DNA from 2 places in the Stenotrophomonas sp. YJH_SMC_10 genome. Region 2 is predicted to be linked to the other one. Evidence: riboswitches for the same ligand, from Rfam matches in the RefSeq annotation. Region 2 holds a riboswitch; the other holds the start of a gene.

Region 1 (3,403 bases), on a different contig from region 2:
ACATCGACAGCCCGAAGATCGGCCGCTTCGACGCCGATGACCAGGCCGGCCTGGAAGCCATCGCCCGGGTATTCGTCGAGGCGCTGGGATGAGCGCACCCAAGCTGCGCAACATCGGCCCCAAGAGCGCGGCCTGGCTGCGCCAGGTCGGCCTGCGCAGCCGCGAGGATCTGGTCGCGATCGGTGCGGTGGGCGCCTTCGTCAAGGTCAAGCGCGCCGGCTTCAAGCCCAGCCTGAACCTGCTGTACTCGCTGGAAGGCGCGTTGCTGGACTGCCACTGGCAGGAACTCAGCGAGCCGCAGCGTGAGGCGCTGGTGCAGGATTACGAAGCACGCATCGCCGCGCATCCGCTGAAGGCGGCCGGCCCCGCCTCGGGCCCGGTGCACGAACAACGCTTCGATGCCGACGATGACGCTGAAGACAGCGTTGCCGAGGATGCAGACGAGGATTGACGGCCTGGTAGTGCCGGCCGCTGGCCGGCAACTGCATGATCTTCGCAGCGTTCCCGAGGCTGCCGGCCAGCGGCCGGCACTACCGAGGGGTTACGGCTGCTGCAGTTCCAGCAGCTCGCCTGCCAGCCCGGCTTCGCCACGTTCCAGCCATACCCGCAGGCGCGTGCCGTGGTCGATGCGCAGCGCCCAGCACAGCGACATCGGCAGGCCGCAGACCTGCGACAGCACCATGCGCAGCGGGCCACCATGGCTAACCACCAGCGTCGGCACCGGATCATCCTCGTCCAGCAGGCGGTCGAGCGCGCGCGCGATGCGCCGCTCGAAGTGGCCCCAGCTTTCGCCGTTCGGCGGTGGGAACGCATGCGGATCGGCGTGGAAGGCAGCGAGTGCATCCTCCGGCAGGTCGAACAGCGACTGCCCGTCCCAATCGCCGAAATCCAGCTCTTCCCATTCCTCGTCTGCTTCCACGTCCAGCCCGCGCGGGGTGGCCAGGGCCATCGCCGTGTGCAGCGAGCGCAGCCGCGGCGAACTGATCACCCGCTCCCAGGGCTGCGCGGCGTAGGCATCGACCAGTTCCTGCGGCAGGCGGGCCAGCTGCGGTGGATCGCTGCGGCCATCGAGGAACTCATCGCGACCGTTGCCGGCATGGCGGACCAGGTCGAGGATCATGCGCGCGTCCTGTACAGGCAACGCGGGAACAGCGGAAAACAGGCGGACATCGGCAACGGCACCACGGGATCAAGGGGCCATTCTAAAGGCATGGCAAAGGCAGTCGAGCAAGCGCGGCGCTACGGGCCGCCTGCGATGCCGTAGACTGCGCGCACTTCCAGGTGACCTGCGGCCACGGCCGGCAGGTTGAAACGGGAAGCCGGTGACGCGTGATTCCACGCCATGCCGGCGCTGCCCCCGCAACGGTAAGCACGTCAGTTCCAGGCAACAACGCCACTGTGCCCTGTGCATGGGAAGGCGCCTGGACGGTGGCCCCCCGGCCACCCGGCGGCAAGCCCGGAGACCGGCCCGGAAGCCTCAGGTCGCGATGCGGTGGGCATGGCGCTGGATGACCGCAGCCTGCGCTGCGGCGTCGGCGCATGCCTGCCTTCGCGGCTCCTCCCCTTCGCCACGCGGGCGTGCGTGGCACCTGGAGTTCCCCATGAAGCTGCAGTCCCGAATGCTGTCCCTGGCCGTGCTGGCCGCCCTGCCCGCGCTGGTCCAGGCCGCCGATGACACCACCGCGCTCGACCAGATCCTGGTCACCGCCACCCGCACCCCGATCGCCCTGCAGGACAGCATCGCGCCGGCGCAGGTGATCGACCGCGCCCAGATCGAATCCAGCCAGGCCACTTCACTGCAGGAACTGCTGCGCGGCCGCGCCGGCATCAACCTGACCAATGCCGGCGGGCTGGGCAAGCAGAGCTCGCTGTTCCTGCGCGGCACCAACTCGGGCCACACCGTGGTGCTGGTCGATGGCGTGCGCATCAACAGCGCCGACCTCGGCCTGGCGATGTACCAGGACCTGCCGCTGGCGCAGATCGAGCGCGTGGAGATCGTGCGTGGCCCGCAGTCCAGCCTGTACGGTGCCGACGCCATCGGCGGCGTGATCCAGATCTTCACCCGCCGCACCCCGGGCGATTTCGCGCCGCACTTCCAGCTCGGCGGTGGCAGCAACGGCCTGCGCGAGGCCAGCGGCGGCATCGGCGGCGGTACCGAGCGCGGCTGGTTCGGCGCCGACATCGCCTACCAGCATTCTGATGGCATCGATGCCTGCCGCGGCTCGGCAACGCTGTTCACCGGTTGCTTTGCCGACGAACATGACCGCGACGGCTACCGCAACCTGTCCAAGAGCCTGCGCGGCGGCTACACCTTCAACGACCAGTGGAGCGTGGAAGGCAGCGCACTGCGTGCCGACGGCAAGAACCACTACGACGGCTACTACAACTACTCGGAAACCCGTCAGCAGGTGCTGGCCGGCAAGGTGCGCTACACCCCGTCCGAGCGCCTGGCATTGACCGCCAATGTCGGCCGCAGCGACAACGAGTCGGACAACGTCGGCGACTTCGGTGCGCGTGGCAGTGCGCAGACCCACCGCGACAGCGCCTCGCTGCAGGGTGACATCGGCTTGGCCGAGGGCCAGCTGCTGAGCACCGGTGTGGACTGGAGCCAGGACAACCTGGATGGCAGCAGTGCCGGCTATCTGGTCGACAGCCGTCGCAACACCGGCGTGTTCGTGCAGTACCAGGGCCGCTTTGGTCGCCACCAGCTACAGGCCAGTGCGCGCAACGACGACAACCAGCAGTTCGGCAACCATGCCACCGGCAGTGTCGGCTGGGCGATGGAACTGGGACACGGCCTGCGCGTCAATGCCAGCTACGGCACCGCGTTCAAGGCGCCGACCTTCAGCGACCTGTACGACCCGTGGAGCGGCGTGCCGACGTTGAAGCCGGAGAAGTCCAAGAGTGCCAACCTGGGGGTTTCGCAGCAGGGCCAGGGCTGGCATTGGGGCCTGGATGTGTACGAGACCCGCATCGATGACCTGATCACCTACGATGCGTCGACGTTCAGGATGCAGCAGGTGGAGAAGGCGCGCATCCGCGGCGCCGAACTGACCGGTGGCATGCTGCTGGCCGGCTTCGACCTCAACGCGCAGCTGAGCTACACCGACCCGCGCAACCGCACCCGCGGCAGCAGCCAGTTCGACAAATGGCTGCCGCGTCGTGCACAGCAGACTGCGCGCCTGGACATCGATCGCCGCTTCGGGGACTTCCGTGCCGGCCTCACCGTGCAGGGTGCGGGCAAGCGCTATGACGACGCCTCGAATGCGGTGAAGGTGGGCGGCTACGGTACGCTGGATGTTCGCGCCGAATACGCATTGACGCCGTCGTGGTCGCTGCTGGCGCGCGCTGCCAACGTGTTCGACCGCCGCTATGAAACAGTGGCGTGGTTCAACCAGCCCGG
Region 2 (3,403 bases):
CACTGGCACGGCCGGTCACCCACGCCGACATCGACGACGCCGCTGCGGTGTTCGCCGCGCATGGCGAACCGTTCAACGAGACCGGCTGGCGCGATATCGTCGACCGGCTTGGCGGCCACCTGCCGGTACGCATCCGTGCCGTGCCCGAGGGCAGCGTGGTGCCCACCCACCAGGCACTGATGACGATCGAGTCGACCGATCCGGCCGCGTTCTGGGTGCCGTCGTACCTGGAAACGCTGCTGCTGCGCGTGTGGTATCCGGTCACCGTGGCCACCATCAGCTGGCACGCACGGCAGACGATTGCCGCGTTCCTGCAGCAGACCAGCGACGATCCGCTGGGGCAGCTGCCGTTCAAGCTGCACGACTTCGGCGCGCGCGGTGTATCGAGCCTGGAATCGGCCGCGCTCGGCGGTGCCGCGCACCTGGTCAACTTCCTCGGCACCGATACCGTATCGGCCCTGTGCCTGGCCCGCGCGCACTATCACGCGCCGATGGCCGGCTATTCGATTCCCGCCGCCGAGCACAGCACCATCACCAGCTGGGGCCGCGAGCGTGAAGTGGACGCCTACCGCAACATGCTGCGCCAGTTCGGCAAGCCCGGTGCGATCGTGGCGGTCGTGTCGGACAGCTATGACATCTACCGCGCGATCAGCGAGCACTGGGGTACCACCCTGCGCGATGCAGTGATCACCTCGGGCGCCACCCTGGTCATCCGGCCCGACTCGGGCGACCCGGTGGAGGTGGTGGCCGAAAGCCTGCGCCGGCTGGATGAAGCGTTCGGCCACGTGATCAACGGCAAGGGCTATCGCGTGCTCAACCACGTGCGGGTGATCCAGGGCGATGGCATCAACCCCGACACGATCCGCGCCATCCTGCAGCGCATCACGGGCGACGGTTACGCGGCCGACAACGTGGCCTTCGGCATGGGCGGCGCCCTGCTGCAGCGACTGGACCGCGACACGCAGAAGTTCGCGCTGAAGTGCTCGGCGGCACGGGTCGACGGTGAGTGGGTCGATGTATACAAGGATCCGGTCACCGATGCCGGCAAGACCAGCAAGCGTGGCCGCATGCGCCTGCTGCGCCGCCTGGATGACGGCAGCCTGCATACGGTGCCACTGCCGGCCAACGGCGACGACACCCTGCCGGTCGGCTTCGAGGACGCGATGGTGACCGTGTGGGAGAACGGGCGCCTGCTGCACGACCAGCGGCTGGACGACATCCGGGCCCGGGCGGCGGCGGGACGCTGAAGGCGTTTGCGGGAGTCAGGGCCCGGTGCGGGGCAACGGGGATCCGACCCCGGGCTTGACCCCTGCGGCCAACAGGTCCACCTTGCACACGCCGAAGGTATCCCTGCCGTGTCTGGATGGTGGCAGGGATTTAAACGGGAATCCGGTGAAGGCGCCTGGCGCGCCCATTCCGGAGCTGCCCCGCAGCGGTGAATGGAAACGAATCCTGCCAACAGCACTGGGCTCACGCCTGGGAAGCGGCAGGGAGTAGGTGGGCTGCGGCCCGTGTCCATCAGCCCGAATACCGGCCCCGGCCGGGGGACACGACCGTCCCCTGATTCGACCTGGACTCTCCGCGGGGAGGGTGCCGGGGCCATCGTCGTCCTGCGCGCGCAGGCGGTGTGGCCGCGCGCGTCCTGTTCACGGTATCCGGCCAGCCCGCTTCCACGCCCTGACGCACCCGACGATGACCGAGTTCCAACGCCCCACCCTGACCCTGCCCGCCGACGGCAAGCGCCTGCTGCTGCATTCATGCTGCGCGCCCTGTTCCGGCGAAGTGATGGAAGCGATCACCGCCTCCGGGATCGACTACGCGATCTTCTTCTACAACCCGAACATCCACCCGGTGAAGGAGTACGAGCTGCGCAAGCAGGAGAACATCCGCTTCGCCGAGCAGCACGGCATTCCGTTCATCGATTGCGACTACGACACCGACAACTGGTTCAGCCGCGCACGCGGCATGGAGAACGAACCCGAGCGCGGCATCCGCTGCACGATGTGCTTCGACATGCGTTTCGAACGCACCGCGCTGTACGCGCACGAACACGGCTACGACACCATCAGTTCGTCGCTGGGCATCTCGCGCTGGAAGAACATGGCGCAGATCAACGACTGCGGCATTCGCGCCGCCTCGCGCTATGAAGGCCTGCAGTACTGGGACTACAACTGGCGCAAGGGCGGCGGTGCCAGCCGCATGATCGAGATCAGCAAGCGCGAGCAGTTCTACCAGCAGGAGTACTGCGGCTGCGTGTACTCGCTGCGCGATGCCAACCGCCACCGCCGCGAGAACGGCCGCGAGCGCATCAGGATCGGCCTGCTGTACTACGGGCAGGACGCTGGGACGCCGCAGGGCGATTGACGTGTGCGCATGGGGCGGCCACGCTGGTCGCCCCTTCTGTTGTACCGGAACTGCCATGACCGCCCTGCCCGCCGATGTCGCCCTGCTGGTGATCGACCTGCAGCCGGACTTCATGCCCGGGGGCGCCCTGGCCTGCGACCAGGGCGATGCGCTGGTGGCCCCCATTGCCGGACTGTTGGCGCAGCGCCGCTACCGCACGGTGGTGGCGACCCAGGACTGGCACCCGGCGGACCATGCCTCGTTCGCCAGCCAGCACCCCGGCCAACGCCCGTTCGAGACCATCCTGCTGCATGCGCAGCCGCAGACCCTGTGGCCGGACCACTGCGTGCAGGGCAGCGCCGGTGCCGCCCTGCACCCGGGCGTGGACTGGACCACGGCCGACCTGATCCTGCGCAAGGGCACGCGCCAACAGGTGGATTCGTACAGCGCTTTCCGCGAGAACCACGGCCCCGACGGCGAGCGCCCGGCCACCGGCCTGGCCGGCTGGCTGCATGAGCGGCGCATCCGCGAAGTGCACGTGTGCGGCCTGGCCCGCGATTACTGCGTGCTGTGGAGCGCGCAGGACGCAGTGAAGTCCGGCTTCCGGGTGAAGTTCCTGTGGGAGCTGACCCGGCCGGTGACCGAAGCCAATGATGCGATGGTGCGCGAGGCGCTGGGCAAGGCGGGGATCGCGATCGCCTGACCCAGAGCGGTAGTGCCGGCCGCTGGCCGGCAACGCCTGGATCCCTGCAGTTGCCGGCCAGCGGCCGGCACTACCGGATCACACCCGTGGGTAGCGCCGGGCCATGCCCGGCGGACCACGAAGGGGCAGCACGTTACCGGAACACCACCGTGCGGTGCCCGTTGAGCAGGATACGGTGCTCCACATGGCGGCGAACCGCGCGTGCCAGCACCAGCGATTCGGTATCGCTGCCCAGCCGCACCAGTTCACGCGGTGCCATCGCGTGGTCCACGCGGGCCACGTCCTGTTCGATGATCGGGCCTTCGTCCAGATCCTCGGTCACGTAGTGCGCGGTGGCACCGATGATCTTGACCCCGC

What was found. Region 2 has a riboswitch for cobalamin ahead of AC5P9C_RS14950 (epoxyqueuosine reductase QueH). Riboswitches for the same ligand answer to the same signal wherever they lie in the genome.
Region 1: linked by a shared signal. The riboswitch ahead of btuB (TonB-dependent vitamin B12 receptor) and the one ahead of AC5P9C_RS14950 (epoxyqueuosine reductase QueH) in region 2 are both predicted to bind cobalamin.

The regions. Positions count from the first base shown of each region.
Region 1 is NZ_JCAFUS010000004.1:225,852-229,254, forward strand. It holds gene AC5P9C_RS08435 (GAF domain-containing protein) at 1-92, shown strand, start outside; gene AC5P9C_RS08440 (TfoX/Sxy family protein) at 89-451, shown strand; gene AC5P9C_RS08445 (histidine phosphatase family protein) at 542-1,120, opposite strand; cobalamin riboswitch at 1,263-1,486, shown strand; gene btuB (TonB-dependent vitamin B12 receptor) at 1,602-3,403, shown strand, end outside.
Region 2 is NZ_JCAFUS010000011.1:102,894-106,296, reverse strand. It holds gene AC5P9C_RS14955 (nicotinate phosphoribosyltransferase) at 1-1,247, shown strand, start outside; cobalamin riboswitch at 1,326-1,553, shown strand; gene AC5P9C_RS14950 (epoxyqueuosine reductase QueH) at 1,693-2,364, shown strand; gene pncA (bifunctional nicotinamidase/pyrazinamidase) at 2,420-3,046, shown strand; gene purU (formyltetrahydrofolate deformylase) at 3,180-3,403, opposite strand, start outside.